3 regions of the Neobacillus phoenicis genome follow, and region 2 is predicted to be linked to each of the others. Evidence: riboswitches for the same ligand, from Rfam matches in the RefSeq annotation. Region 2 holds a riboswitch; each other region holds the start of a gene.
The links. A riboswitch is a leader RNA that binds a small molecule or an ion and turns the genes downstream of it on or off. The one in region 2 is predicted to bind S-adenosylmethionine.
Positions count from the first base shown of each region.

Region 1: linked by a shared signal. The riboswitch ahead of AA0X95_RS08315 (methionine biosynthesis PLP-dependent protein) and the one ahead of AA0X95_RS25275 (sugar ABC transporter substrate-binding protein) in region 2 are both predicted to bind S-adenosylmethionine.
Region 3: linked by a shared signal. The riboswitch ahead of AA0X95_RS24330 (homoserine dehydrogenase) and the one ahead of AA0X95_RS25275 (sugar ABC transporter substrate-binding protein) in region 2 are both predicted to bind S-adenosylmethionine.

Region 1 covers NZ_CP154847.1:1,617,515-1,622,479, forward strand. Annotated here, with positions in the region: gene AA0X95_RS08305 (bifunctional homocysteine S-methyltransferase/methylenetetrahydrofolate reductase) at 1-977, opposite strand, end outside; gene metC (cystathionine beta-lyase) at 980-2,167, opposite strand; gene AA0X95_RS08315 (methionine biosynthesis PLP-dependent protein) at 2,167-3,279, opposite strand; SAM riboswitch class I at 3,420-3,537, opposite strand; gene AA0X95_RS08320 (asparagine synthase-related protein) at 3,899-4,965, shown strand, end outside.
Region 2 covers NZ_CP154847.1:4,946,591-4,951,555, reverse strand. Annotated here, with positions in the region: gene yfkAB (radical SAM/CxCxxxxC motif protein YfkAB) at 1-319, shown strand, start outside; gene AA0X95_RS25285 (cold-shock protein) at 527-727, shown strand; gene AA0X95_RS25280 (MFS transporter) at 1,019-2,233, opposite strand; SAM riboswitch class I at 2,465-2,573, shown strand; gene AA0X95_RS25275 (sugar ABC transporter substrate-binding protein) at 2,703-3,812, shown strand; partial or broken gene AA0X95_RS25270 (ATP-binding cassette domain-containing protein) at 3,885-4,394, shown strand; gene AA0X95_RS25265 (ATP-binding cassette domain-containing protein) at 4,536-4,965, shown strand, end outside.
Region 3 covers NZ_CP154847.1:4,743,997-4,748,961, forward strand. Annotated here, with positions in the region: gene AA0X95_RS24325 (DoxX family membrane protein) at 1-488, opposite strand, end outside; gene AA0X95_RS24330 (homoserine dehydrogenase) at 1,203-2,432, opposite strand; SAM riboswitch class I at 2,529-2,641, opposite strand; gene AA0X95_RS24335 (glucosamine-6-phosphate deaminase) at 3,570-4,295, opposite strand; gene AA0X95_RS24340 (carbohydrate ABC transporter permease) at 4,292-4,965, opposite strand, start outside.

The DNA of each region.
Region 1 (4,965 bases), 2.0 Mb from region 2:
ATAACAGATGGTCTCTCTTTCACAATCTCTTGTAGGGGAGCATACTCCCTTATAGGAGAGGGAGCTGGTTCAACCACAATCTGCTTTGGTTTTAATTTTACTATTTTTTCAGTAATTGGAACACTATTCTTTAATTCCGCTGCAAAGCCTCGAATATGTTCTGGAGTGGTACCGCAACAGCCTCCAATTAAACGTACCCCTTGCTCACGGAACGCTTTTGCCGAGTTTCGGAAATAATCTGCATCTCCCTCATAGTGGAACTTTCCGTCCGTATAGGCAGGGAGACTGGCATTTGGATAGGCTGATAGAAATGCATGTTCAGGTATTTCTATCTGTTCCAATGCTAGAAGCATATGATGGGGGCCAAGCCGGCAGTTCAGACCGACGACATCGGCTCCAAGACCTTCAAGCCGTTTTAAGGCATCATTGACAGGAACTCGGTCCTGCAAAAATCCTGGCTCCTGATGGGAGACTTGTGCAATGATGGGCAGGTTGGTTTCCTTTCTAGCAATGGTTAAAATCGTTTCAAGTTCTTCTAAATCGTAAAAGGTTTCAAGTAACAAACCGTCTACGCCTTCAAGGAGAAGGCAATACAATTGTTCGCGGAAGCTTCGTTTTAATTCTTCAATGGTGATTGAATCCGGTTTAATTCCTCGATTCCCGCCAATCGTTCCAAGGACGTATGCTTGTTTATTTGCAGCGGCTCTTTTAGCAATAGCTACGGCAGCACTGTTAATTTCCTTTACAGAATCCTCCAAACCATATCGCTGTAGCTTTAAATAATTGGCGGCATATGTGTTGGTCTGAATGACATCAGCACCGGCATCAATATATGCTTGATGGATCGACTGGATATGTTCTGCCTGGGAAAGGTTTAGTTCCTCTAAACAACTATCCTTTCCGTACGAATACAATAAAGTACCCATGGCTCCATCGGCTATTAAGATTTGATTTTTTAATTTTTCTAAAAAGCTCATCGCTATTCTCCCCGCTCGAATACTAATTGACTTCGATTAACTTTCTCAAACGCTTGGGAAAAATCCTTAATTAGATCATCTGGATTTTCAAGTCCAACCGATAGTCGGACGAGGCTATTAGTAATCCCGCGTTTTTCTCTTTCCTCTTGCGGCATGGCGGCATGTGACATTTTCGCCGGATAGGAGAGAATCGATTCGACTGCTCCCAGGCTGACAGCGAAAACAGGGATTTCTACATTGGCCAAAAAGGTTCGGAGCGCATCTTCACTTTCTAATTCAAACGATAAGACAGCTCCCGGCCCCGCTGCTTGCTTGTTCTGGATGTGATATTGTGGGTGACTTTCGAGCCCAGGATAATGCACCTTTTTCACAAGCGGATGTTCAGCTAAAAATTCTGCGAGTTTAATAGCTGATTTCTGCGATTGTTCTAGACGAACATGAAGTGTCTTTATCCCTCTTAGCACGAGCCAAGCATCTTGGACGCCCAATATAGCACCAAATCCATTCTGTAAAAAGCCTAATCTTTTCGCCAAGTCTTCATCCTTAACCACAGCGAGACCCGCCACGACATCGCTATGCCCAGATAAAAATTTCGTTGCGCTATGCAGGACCACATCAGCCCCTAATTCCAAAGGCTTTTGATGAGAAGGGGTAAGAAACGTATTATCAACAAAGGTTAACGCGTCAATTTCCTTTGCTAAACTGCTAATTGCCTCAATATCAGTCACTTTCATTAATGGATTGGAGGGTGTTTCCACATATAACGCTTTTGTATTTGGCTGAATCGCTTGTTTTACTTCGTCTAAATTGGTCATATCCACAAAGGTATGTTCAATACCGAGCCGGGAAAGGACCTGTGTGACCATCCGGAACGTACCACCATACACATCTTCGGTAACGATAATATGATCCCCAGCTGAAAGCAGAAGGAACGCAGTAGAAATGGCGGCCATACCAGAAGAAAAAGCAAAGCCTTTTACACCACCCTCAAGTTCTGCAATCACATCCTCAAGCGCTTCTCTTGTTGGATTTAAGCTGCGACCATAATCGTATTTACCGAACTGGTCGAAATCAAATTGGTGGAAGGTGGATGCATGCTGAATGGGAACACTAACCGCACCCGTTGTCGGGTCCACTTTATGCTGATTATGAAGAAGTCTGGTTGCAAAGCTATATTCTTCGTGTGACATTACGCAATCACTCCTTCTTTCACATTTGCGAAAGCCTTTTTCAAGTCTTCAATTAAGTCTTGTGCATCTTCAATCCCGACGGAAAAACGCAATAATCGATTACATACTCCGGATTGAATTCGAATTTCTTCCGGAATATCCGCATGTGTTTGTGTAGCAGGATACGTAATAAAGCTCTCCGTTCCACCGAGACTTTCTGCAAATGTAATAAGAGATAATCCTTGTAGGAATGGATTTACCCATGCTTCAGCTTTTACTCGGAAAGAGACCATTCCGCCGCGTCCAGGATATAGAACATCTGTCACTCCTTCATGATTGGAAAGAAACTCCACCACCGCTTTTGCATTTTTTTCGTGTCTGTCCATTCGAAGCGACAGGGTTTTCATTCCGCGCATTAACAGCCAGGAATCGAACGGGCTAAGTACACCACCCGCACCATTATGATGAAAAGCTAATGCTTCACATAGTTCCTTTCCTTTAGCGACAATCAATCCTGCAAGTACATCGTTATGACCACCCAGGTATTTCGTTGCACTATGAATAACGATATCAGCCCCGAGTTTAATCGGTTGCTGTAATAGTGGGGTATAGAAGGTATTATCAACAATCAAAAGAATCCCGTGCTTCTTGGCAATTTGAGAAACAGCGGCAATGTCCGATTGCTGCATGAGGGGATTAGTAGGAGTCTCCAAAAAAATGGCCTTTGTTTGTGGAGTAATCTTCCCTTCGATTTCTTCTGGACAACAGGTATTTACATATTGAGTGTTTAATCCCCATTTTTTAAAGCCTTGTTCTAATAAGCGATAGGTACCGCCATATAAATCCTCGCTTACCAGCCATTCATCTCCCGATTGAAATAAGGAAAGAATCGTGAAAATAGCAGCCATACCTGAACTGCAGGCAAAACCTTGATCACCAGCTTCTAAATCAGCAATTGTTTTTTCCAGGAGCTGACGCGTTGGGTTCCCTGTTCGACTATAGTCAAACCCTGTTGATTGTCCGATGCCTTCGTGTCGATAAGCAGTAGAAAAATAAACAGGCGGGTTCACTGTACCTGTTGCAGACTCGCTGCGGTTTCCAATTTGGGCTAGTTTCGTGTCAATTTTGTACATAATGCACACTCCTTAAAGTTTGATGTAATTAGGGTTTAGATTGCCTACTTTAATGCTACAGGGCGTTAAAGCTTTCAGATAAATAAAAAAAGTCTTCTTATAAGAAGAAGACTTTTGTATGTACGACACACTTGTCATTCTTCTTATCTTGCAAATTAGTAAAATTTGCAGGACTTAGCACCTTTTCAATGAACAAACCATTCATTGAAGGTTGCTGAGGCGTCGCAGGGCCATTCCCTCAACCTCTCTTGATAAGAAATCAATTATTTAGATTATTTATAAAATTTACTACAGATTGATGGGGATGTCAATTTGTTTTTAACTATTGAGGAAATTTGAGTTATACAACGGAGAGACAAAATATTTATTTTATTATCTTAAAATTTGTTGACAGTAATAGTTTATGGATTTATTATTAGTTATAACGAACGTTCTTGATAAAGAACCAGTATAGGTGATATGTTACATAGAAAGTAGTTTTATTAATTAAATTACGATAAATGTCAGGAAAAAAGGATTAGATTTGATTCCTGATATTTAAGTATGGCTTAACTGTTCTTTTTAGTGAACATGTGAATAATAGACGTTATAAATTTTTATAGCCTGGCAGGAGGAAAAGATGAGCGCAATAGCCGGAATTTATCATTTGAATGATGAGCCTATCAATCTAGAACATGGGAACAGGATAATGAAAGCACTAGAAAAATATCCGGCCGATGATATTCAAACTTGGCATAACGACAAAGTCTTCCTTGGCTGCCATGCACAGTGGATCACACCTGAGTCTCTTGGTGAAAAGCTCCCGTATTATGACCATGATCGAAAACTAGCGATTACTGCGGATGCAATTATTGACAATCGTGAAGAGTTATTTGAGAGATTACAAGTTGATAAAGGGAAAAGAAAAGATATCACTGATAGTGAACTAATCTTACTTTCCTATTATAAGTGGGAGGAAGATGCACCAAAGTACTTAGTTGGTGATTTTGCTTTTATGATATGGGATGAAAAGAAGCAGAAACTTTTTGGGGCTAGGGATCCTTTAGGATATCGTACTCTTTACTATTATAAAGAAAATTCTAGTTTCACATTCTGTACTGTTATTGAACCTATTATATCTTTGCCCCACGTTAATAAGATACTAAATGAGAAATGGTTAGCTGAATTTTTGGTCTTATCCTTATTAATTGATACCGTAGATGCTACGATGACACCTTACTTAAATATTAATCAAGTCCCACCATTTCATAGTATAAAAATTGAAAAAGGTAAGATAAACATATCAAAATATGGGAAATATTTTTCAGATAAAAAGATTAAATTTAAAAAGGATTTTGAATATGTTGAAGCTTTTCAGGAGATATTCAATAAAGCGGTTAAAGACAGGCTCAGAACACATCGGAATGTAGGCTCCCATTTAAGTGGAGGGTTAGATTCAGGCGCAGTTGTTGGATTTGCTGCTAAAGAGCTAAAAAAAGTAAATAAAGTATTACATACCTTTAGTTATATACCACCAGGGGATTTTATTGATTTTACATCCAAAAGATTTATGGCAGATGAAAGGCCATTTATTAAAAAGACTGTCGATTATATAGGCGGAATTAATGACCATTATTATGATTTTGAGGGAATAAGTTCGTATACAGAGATAGATGAAATGTTAGAAGTCAATGAAATGCCCTATAA
Region 2 (4,965 bases):
TTTGGACCTATTAAAACGGCTTTATCAGAGTAAAAATGTAACGGTTAGAAATGATCCAGATGGTCGTTCCCGCTTGAATGTGAATATATTTAACGGCGATATCATTGTAACGGATTTCGGAGATACGCCTCCTTTAGGAAATATCCAAATAACCACACTGGAAGAGGCCTATCAATCATGGCAAAACACAGGAATAGCGAAGGAATTAAGCTGTCATTGCCCAGCTGTTTCATGCTTAGGTCCTAATATTTTGGTCAAGAATAGCTATTATCAGGATCTTGATTTTACTAAGTTGCAAGCCAATATAGCGAAAAATTAAGCTCTGTCCGTGGGCGGTAAAACATGAGGTTAAAAGGACGCTCATTATTGTCTTCTTGCAAATACTTATGTAAAATGTTATACTCATTAAGAATTATTTTTGTTCGGTGTAAAGGATAGTATAAGATAAACTTTTCGTCTTGATGATCACTGAGTGCAAGGATAGTACCATAATGTGTGCAAAAGCACACAGCAGGAGGAAACACACATGGAACAAGGTAAAGTAAAATGGTTTAACGCAGAAAAAGGTTTTGGATTCATCGAACGCGAAGCTGGAGACGATGTATTCGTTCACTTCTCAGCAATCCAAAGCGAAGGTTTCAAATCATTAGACGAAGGTCAAGCTGTTACTTTTGAAGTAGAACAAGGTCAACGTGGACCACAAGCTACTAACGTTCGTAAAGCTTAATAACATTGTCGATATAGACAGGCTCTATTTTAGAGTCTGTTTTTTTTATGCAAATGCTGTGTTAAAGGTTACTGTTGTTTTTATAGACAATGTTGATTGGAGCGGAAATCAACATCCAAGATTAACACAGCCTATGCAAAAAAAAACAAAACAAAAACCCCACTCATGAATGAGTAGGGCACACAAATGAAACAGTAATTCAAATGGTAGAGTTATTGTATCATATATTTTGGAAATAACCTAATTTATTTCTACAAAGGTTTTGGTAACTTTTGTATATTGAATAAGTTATTAAGCTGTATGTTTTACAAGTTTCGGATGTCGGAGCAATGATACGAGCAAAATCAGTCCACTCATAATTAATAAGACACTGGTGCTAATGAAAACGGCGGAAAAGCCGAAATAGCCAGAAAGAAAGCCCCCCAACATGGGCCCAATGATGTTACCGAGAAATCTTAGACTATTGTTATAGCCCAGGACCTCGCCTTGCATGGTAATCGGAGCTTCCTGGCGGATATAAGCAATCCTGACAGGAATGATTCCGCCGATGGTCACACCTAAGGCAATACGGATGATGACAAGCTGCCAAAGACTTGTCACGATCGCTCCTGGTAAATAAACTAACCCTGCTAAAAATAGAAGGATGACTAATATTTTGATATAACCATATTTATCTGCAATCTTTCCCCAGTTCCGTGACATGAGTAAGTTGCCTATTCCTGCTGCGGAAAAAGCAATCCCTGAATAAAAAGCAACATTGTTTGGCCCATGTAAATCACTTACAAATAACGACAGGATTGGTTGAATGCTGAAATGGGCGATTTGTACAAGGGATGAAATAAGTAATACGGTTAATAAAACAGGATTTCGTAGGATGTGTTTGATAACCTCTTTACTGGAATAGTGTGATTTGGTGCCCTTTGTTGGTTCTATCAGAAATTCCTTCGTTGCGATAACAAGAATCCCAGAGATGAATATGGAAATAGAAGTCCATTTAAAGGTGGTCGCATAGCCGAGGGTATCGGCTAAAATTCCTCCAAGCATGGGGCCTAACAACGAGCCCGTAATACTTCCTGTTTGTAATGTCCCTAGGACACGACCAGCAATCTCTTTTGGTGTTTGCGTGGAGATGAATGCCTGTGACATAGGGATAAAACCTGAGAAAAAGCCCATTAAAAACCGTAGTAAGAGTAGCTGCCAGACTGAATGAACAAATCCCATTAAAAAGATAGATACAGCCATCCCTAATCCACAAATGATAAGTATCTTTTTCCGACCATAGCGATCTCCAATCTTCCCCCAAACCGGTGAAAAAAGAAAGGCAGAAACAAAGGTGATCCCAAAAGTAATGCCCGACCAATGCTGGACATATTTCTCAGAAAAGTCTCCAAACGTTTCAATATACAGCGAAATAAACGGCATGACCATCGTCATACTACCGGCAACGAAGAAGTTGGCAAACCACATAATTAGTAAATTACGCTTTGCGCTTTCCTGCTTATTCATGGAAGATAACACTTCTTTCTGCAATTTATTTCGGTTTCCTAAATATAATCATACCGAAATTTCATAGGAGAATAAAGCAATAACTGGTTTTAGTTTTAATAACAGTTTTCCCCATTCTGTTCAATGTGATTAAAAAGGAGTTATTACTTTATTAAAAATATTTAAAATACTATTGACAACTTGTTGATGTGAGTTTAAATTTAGTTTATTACTTTAAATCAATAATACGTTCTCTTATCAAGAGTGGCAGAGGGACTGGCCCGATGACGCCCAGCAACCGTTCCAAAAAAGGAATTGGTGCTAAATCCTGCAAAACATCTAATGTTTTGAGAGATAAGAGAGGAGTAGTCCAACATATGTGATGAAACCTCTCTTTTCTGGAGAGGTTTTTTATTTTTTCAAAAAAGAAAACTTCTCCAATGGGAATAGTTTATTTTGGTAAGAAAGACAAAAAGGGGGAGCTTTTATCATGAAAAAAAATATTTTCAAAAGTGCGCTTGTTTCTGCATTAGCTGCAAGCCTGCTACTCACGGGGTGTGCTTCAGGGGGAGAAACGAAGAAAGCAAGCGGAAATAAAAATGTATCACTTGAAGGCGTACCAGAACAATTTAAGGGCGATCAATTGAAAATTAAGGTCATTCGAAAAATTGGCGGTGATGACCACACTGCTCAATTCTTAGCAGGAGCAAAAGAAGAGGGAGAAGCTTTAGGATTGCAAGTGGATGTGTTTACTGCGAACGGTGATACAGCAAAATTCCATGATGCTATAAATCAGGCGTTAGATCAGGATTATGATGGATTCATAATTTCACATGGTGATGATGATGCGACGGTGAACGATGTAAAGAAGATCGTTGAAAAAGGAAAAAGCGTGGTTACATTTGACTCTAATCCAAAGTTGGCTGAAGTGGAGGGAGTAACACTTACATCACAGGATGACGAAGCATTGGCAACTTTAGCACTGGATCAGCTTGTAAAGGATACGAAAGGCAAAGCCAATATTGCATACCTTTGGGTTGACGGTTTTCCGCCAATGGTTAGACGAAACAAAGTGTACCAAGATGTACTTTCAAAAAATCCTGGAATTAAAGAAGTGGAACGTTTCGGTGTAGCTGCTGCAGATACCAGTGTTCAAACACAAAACGCCGTAGCTGCTATGTTAAATAAATATCCAAAAGGAAAGTTGGATGCCATCTTTGCTACTTGGGATGCCTTTGCTATTGGTGCGGCACGAGCTCTAAAAGAGGCGGGCCGTGAAGAAATAAAAATTTATGGTATTGATGTTTCAAATGCGGACCTTCAAGAGATTCAAAGAAAAGGTAGTGCTTGGAAATACACAGCAGCCGTAGATCCTAAACTAATTGGTGCGGTGGATTTGAGATTGCTTGCTAAAAAACTAGCAGGTGAAGAAACACCACAAACCTATGATTTACAGGCTTCTCTAGTTTCACAAGACAATCTTCAAAAGTCTAAGGATCCTGTTAACATGGTTAATCTATCAAAAATTATTTCAGGATGGGGCCAATCAGATGCATTCGAAGAAGATTGGATGAAAACATTAAAAAAATATAATAAATAATTAATGGGTACTATAAGCACTCTCTTTTTCACTTGATTAAGAGAGTGTTTGCTTGATAGGGGGAACAATTTCATGCAGTCAACATTGGAAATGAAAACTATAACGATTGAATTTCCAGGGGTGAAAGCTTTAAATCAGGTTCATTTTTCAACAAAGACGGGAACGATTCAGGCATTGATTGGAGCAAATGGTGCAGGGAAATCAACTCTAATGAAAGTCCTCTCAGGGGCTTATAATCATTATACCGGTGAGATTGTGCTAGACGGGAAATCTTTGAACATTCGATCACCAAAAGATGCCCAGGATGCGGGCATACAGATTGTCTATCAAGAAGTCGATACCGCACTTATTCCTAATTTAACGGTTGCCGAAAATATCATGTTGATGGACACGGTTCATCAAATGGGAAAAAAGCAGTGGATGAACTGGAAGACTCTTCATCAAAAAGCAGCACAAATCCTGGCTGATATGAATATTTCACTTTCTACGAAAAAGCTTGTGAGTGAACTTTCTCTAGCAGAAAAGCAAATGATTCTCATTGCTAGAGCTGTCTCGAATCGGTGTAAGTATCTGATTCTAGATGAACCAACTGCACCCTTAAGCCATACTGAAACGACCGAGCTTTTTCGGATTGCCCGCGAATTAAAGAGACAAAATGTCGGGATTATTTTTATTTCTCACCGCCTGCCAGAGATTTTTGAAATCTGCGATGAAATTACAGTCATGAGAAATGGAGAATTCGTTGTAAAAGAGAATATTTCAGAGACAACACAGAATCAAGTGGTGGAGCACATGCTGGGCCAAAAACTGGAGGAACAGTTTCCGAAAAAAAATACGAGAATTGGAACCACAGTACTTGAAGTGAAGGGACTTTCAGATAGAAGTAAAATAAAAGATTTACATTTACATGTGAAATCCGGAGAAATCGTTGGAGTAGCTGGGCTAGTCGGTGCTGGAAAAACCGAGCTGTGCAAGGCGCTTTTTGGTTCTGAAAAATTAACTGGAGGAGAAGTCCTTCTTAATGGTGTTAAACTAACTTTGAATAGCCCATATGATGCGGTGAAAAATGGCATGGCATTAGTGCCTGAAGAACGCAGGAAGGAAGGAATTCTTGTCCTTGAATCAGTGGAATCCAATTTGACAGCGGCTAATC
Region 3 (4,965 bases), 200 kb from region 2:
GTATTCACATTCCTTGCAGGTGCCTTTTTGATATAGTCTTTGATGAAAGGGACTGCATAACGGTCAAGTCCGAAGTAATAAACACCAGTTCCTACGAAAAGAAGAATCATTGCTGCTGTATAAAGAATTGGGTTCGTGCTTGTTGTGCCTGCCAGCATGAAGTTTAAGTTCATAAACGCACCGGCGATTAATGCTGGAAGAGTCGCTAAACCGACAACTAATCCTAAACCAACAAGTAATTCTCCCCAAGGAATTAATACGTTAAAGATCTGAACATTTGGAATAGCAAATTGTTGTAAGAAATCTGCGTACCAGGCTTGCACTGCTGGATGATCACCAGTTGCATTTGCGAGTGCTCCTTTTAAAAATCCGCCAGCGTCAAATCCACCTGTTAATTTATGATAGCCCGCTTCAATCCATTGTAAACCAAGCCAAACTCTTAAAACTGTCCAAACAACTGCTGCTTGAGGGGTTTTATACCATCTCATCACAATCATCTCCATTTATTTTTTTGTGAAATATTTCACAAATTAATATAATAATAATTACTTTCCCCTATCGATGAGGGGTGTTCAGCTAGCTGTTTATGTAGGGAAGTTAGTTTGTGCTTCTTGGTTTGTGAATTGTTTCACTATCTTCTCTACACTTATAATATACTCTCCTGTACTTTAAATGACAACGGCTTTCACAGTTTCTTAACATATTAATGTTAGAAAATTGAATAGAATGTGAACTTACTAAGTTGTTTATATTAGAATCGTGCTTCTACATAGTTGTGGATAAATATTCTGACTTTTGTGGATATTGTGAATAAGTCTGTGGAATACCTTTAAACCGGGACTTTTGATGTTGATAACGCAGTGGATAAACACGGAAAATTCGTGACTATTGAATTAAATTTTTACATTTTGTTCAAATAAAAAAGTAGTTCTAGTGGTTTGCTACTTCTACTTTTCCTTCTTCTCTCTGAAAATAGTAGATTTAGAGGTTTGCTACTTCTACTTTTTCCTTCTTCTCTATGAAAAAAGTAGATCTAGGACCTTGCTACTTCTACTTTTTCCTTCTTTTCTCTATAAAAAGTAGATCTAGAGCCTCGATACTTCTACTTTTTCCTTCTTTTCTCTAAAAAAAGTGGATCTAGACCCTGGCTTTCTTAAAATGAAAAAAAAGAGCCATATAGCTCTTTCATTATTTGTAGACTCTTATAAAGCCTTAAGCGTTTTTATTTGTTTCACTCTCTCGTATTCTCCTATAATCGGATAATAGATAAGATTATTTTGTTTGGCCAGAAGGGCAATTTCTCTATCTGTCGCTTTGATTACAAACGTTTCCTCCGCCACTTCTTCAATCCAAGTAATGGAAGGAGTCACCTGTTTATGCTTCACTCCATGCACCAGCCACGTTTCCTTCTTGTCACTCTTACTAAACCCCGTTACCGCTACTTGAGAACACGTATTATTCTGTTTAACTGGGGAATTTTTACACACATAGACTAAATCCTCAATTACCGCACTCGCTGTAGGAAACATTCCCGCTCCTGGTCCCTGAAGTGTAATCTCTCCAACTATATCAGATTGGACATTTACTGCATTCTGGACGCCTTCTACATGGTAAAAAGGATGTTCTTTACTCAATAGGGCTGGATTGACAGTTGCAATAATTTGATCACCTAACCTTGTAATACTCGCAATATGCTTAAACCTTAGCCCTGCATTTTCTGCAGCATCAATCAATTCACTTGTTATTGAAGTAATCCCTTCACGTTTAACATCCTGCCAATTGGGTTCTTTTCCAAAAGCCAGTCTGCTTAAAATCATGGTTTTATAAAAAGCATCAAAGCCCTCCACGTCATTTGTCGGGTCAGCTTCAGCATAGCCATTCTCTTGTGCTAATACTAACGCCTGTGCAAATGACTGCTTTTTCTCCCTCATTTCTGTGAGGATAAAATTGGAGGTGCCATTGAGAATTCCTCGAATTTGCTTCACACGATTAATGTTTAATAACTGTCTAAGTGTTTGTATAACGGGAATTCCTCCAGCAACAGTAGCTTCAAAACCAACCGAAACTTTCTTCTCCTCTGCCAGTTCAAGCAGTTCTTTCCCGTGGTGGGCGAACATTTCTTTATTCGCTGTAATGATGTGGCATCCACGCTCAATCGCTGATTTCAAAAATGTAAAAGTTGGCTCTTTGTCAACAATAGCCTCCACAACAACATCAAGCTGCTCGAGGTTTAAGATATCCGCAAAGTCTGTTGTTACTAATACATTTTGACTAATATTTCTCTTTTTTTGCGTGTTTCTGATGAGAACAGCGGCAACTTCAACCTTCTTGCCTAATGCAGCAGTGAGCTCCTCACTGTGTGATTGTATTGTTCGATATACTCCTTCTCCAACTGTTCCAAATCCAAGGATTGCCACTTTGATTACAGACACATACATCCATCCCTTCACTTCACGAATTTTGACACGAAGCTTCTTTATTTTTACAAAAGAAAAACCCTCTTCAATAAGAAGAGGGTTGGTTTCCTCCTCTTATCTATCAGGTTAAATAATAACCTGCAGGAATTAGCACCTTTTCAAGGAATACCTTGAAGGTTGCCGGGTTTCATCGGGCCTAGTCCCTCCACCACTCTGGATAAGAGTTTTTATTTGATTTTTAATTAAATTTCCAAGTTATAAAGAGAATTTTAGTTGATGCAATGTTAAATGTCAATATATTCTTTCTATTCTAACTATCGTATCCCTGTAAATCTGGCATGCTCTTCTTTTACTAAGTTGATAAAATTCTCTTTCTCAAAATCCATACTGGTAATCATTTTAATATTATTCTCATTACTTAAGAACCGTTTCACCTTCCTGTTTTGGTGAATGATGTATGCGTATCTAACATCCTTTTCCAGTAAAGTAAACCACTCTTCTTCCCTTAATCTGATTATATTTTTTTCAAATTTCGATTTCGGGGACCAATCAGGAATGAAAAATTCAATGACTTCCCCTGCTAGATCAAATAGCAAATCAATAATAAAACCACTAATGGAAATTCACTCCTTACATATTTTATATCGTTTCGCGTACTGAGTGATTTAACTCTTTTATCTTATTTTTCTTCTGTTCGCTTCATTCAATATTATCCATGTTATCTTATATTTTCAGTTATAATAAAAATACTAATTACTCCCTCTTTTACTTGAATCTCGTAGGTCGCAACTTTATAGTTATAACTTCTAAATGTTTTGGATTTTCATTAATATTATTTTCTACCTCTAACTTATGCTGCATAATGATTTGTTTTCTTTGCTGCAAGGTTTCATTCCCTAATTCATAAAGATCCATATATTTTTTATATTAGAAAAATGCATTCCTGTCAAAATAGTTTTTTATTACAGGAACTGATTTATTTGACGTACGAATAGACTGATACAGCTGTTTATGAAATGCCCTCTATAAAGATAAGTGTCTACGATACTCCATCCAAAAAAGCCCGCCAATTAGGGGGGCCTTTTTAGTCTTCTTTAGTTAAAGAACGCTGATAGCAAGCTTTATATATAATATAGACGCTACCGAAATTACCTACCCCAATAGGGACGCCGCTTTTTGATCAAGGTAATAGTGGATGTTTTCATGCTGCTGAAGCACGCTTGCAGGATTAGTATTGGTAACAGGTCCTTCAATGGTAGCTTTCACAATCTCTGCCTTTTTTTCGCCGTTCGCAAGAAGGAAGATCGTCCGGCTGTTTAAAAGATGCTTCACCCCAAGTGTAATGCCTTGCTTCAGTTCCTTTTTCTCCTCAAAGTATTTCTGTCCTACACTCTGAGTGGTCTCATCAAGGTCGATAACATGGGATTTCAGGCCGAAGTCCACTCCCGGTTCATTGAAACCTAGGTGTCCGTTCATTCCGATTCCAAGAATCATCAGGTCAAATCCGCCGTATTTTTCGACCAGTTCATCTTTCTTTTTACATTCATTTTCCAGATCTTCGCTCATTGTATCAAATAAGTGAATGTTTTCTTTCTTGGCATTCACTTGATGAAAAAAATTACTGTTCAAAAATAGCTGACAGCTTCCTATATCCTCCGGACCTACTCCTACCCAATCATCGAGTCCGATGAAAGTAGCCTGTGAGAAGTCCACACGCCCAAGCTTGTATGCCTGAACGAGATAACTGAGCATTTCTTTCGGCGTGTCTCCTCCTGGAATACAAAGAACACTGTTAGGTTTACTATTAAGCAGACTGATGATTTCCTCTGCTGCGTTTTTTGACATTTCTTCATATGTGTCATATACATGTACGTTCATTCTTTCACTCCTCCTGCGGTCATGCTTGAGACCAATTGTTTTTGGAATAGAGCCACGATGATGAGCGGAGGAAGTGTCGCCAAGATTCCGCCTGTCGCGATCATACCGTAATCGACCGCGTTCTTCCCGCTAAATTCAGCAATGGCTACCGATATAGTCTTTGATTCAAGGCTTGAGGTAAACAATAGACTGAAAAAGAACTCCTCCCAAGTCAAAAGAAAACTCAATACGCCAGTCGCTAGAATCCCCGGACGTACAATCGGGATGACGACCTTCCATAAAGTCTGAAGCCTTGAGGCTCCGTCGATCATCGCAGCTTCCTCAAGCTCCTTTGGGAAACTGCGGAAATAGCTCTGCATCACCCATATGACATACGGGATAACAAACGTTAGGTCAAGAAGTACCAAGGTCCATTTTTGATCCAGCATTCCAAGTTCCGATAAAATCAGGTACAAAGGAATTACGATTACAACTGGCGGAATCATATAGGAAAACAAAAACACATATGTGATGCTGTTCCGGAAAGGAAACTGGTAACGAGCGATACTATAGGCTGCAAGGCTTCCTACAACTAAACTGATAATCATTACAGTGATGCCAACGAAAAGGGTATTCCCCATGGCTATTTTGAAAGTATAGGCCATCTCGTTCCCTTCATTCGTGAAGATGT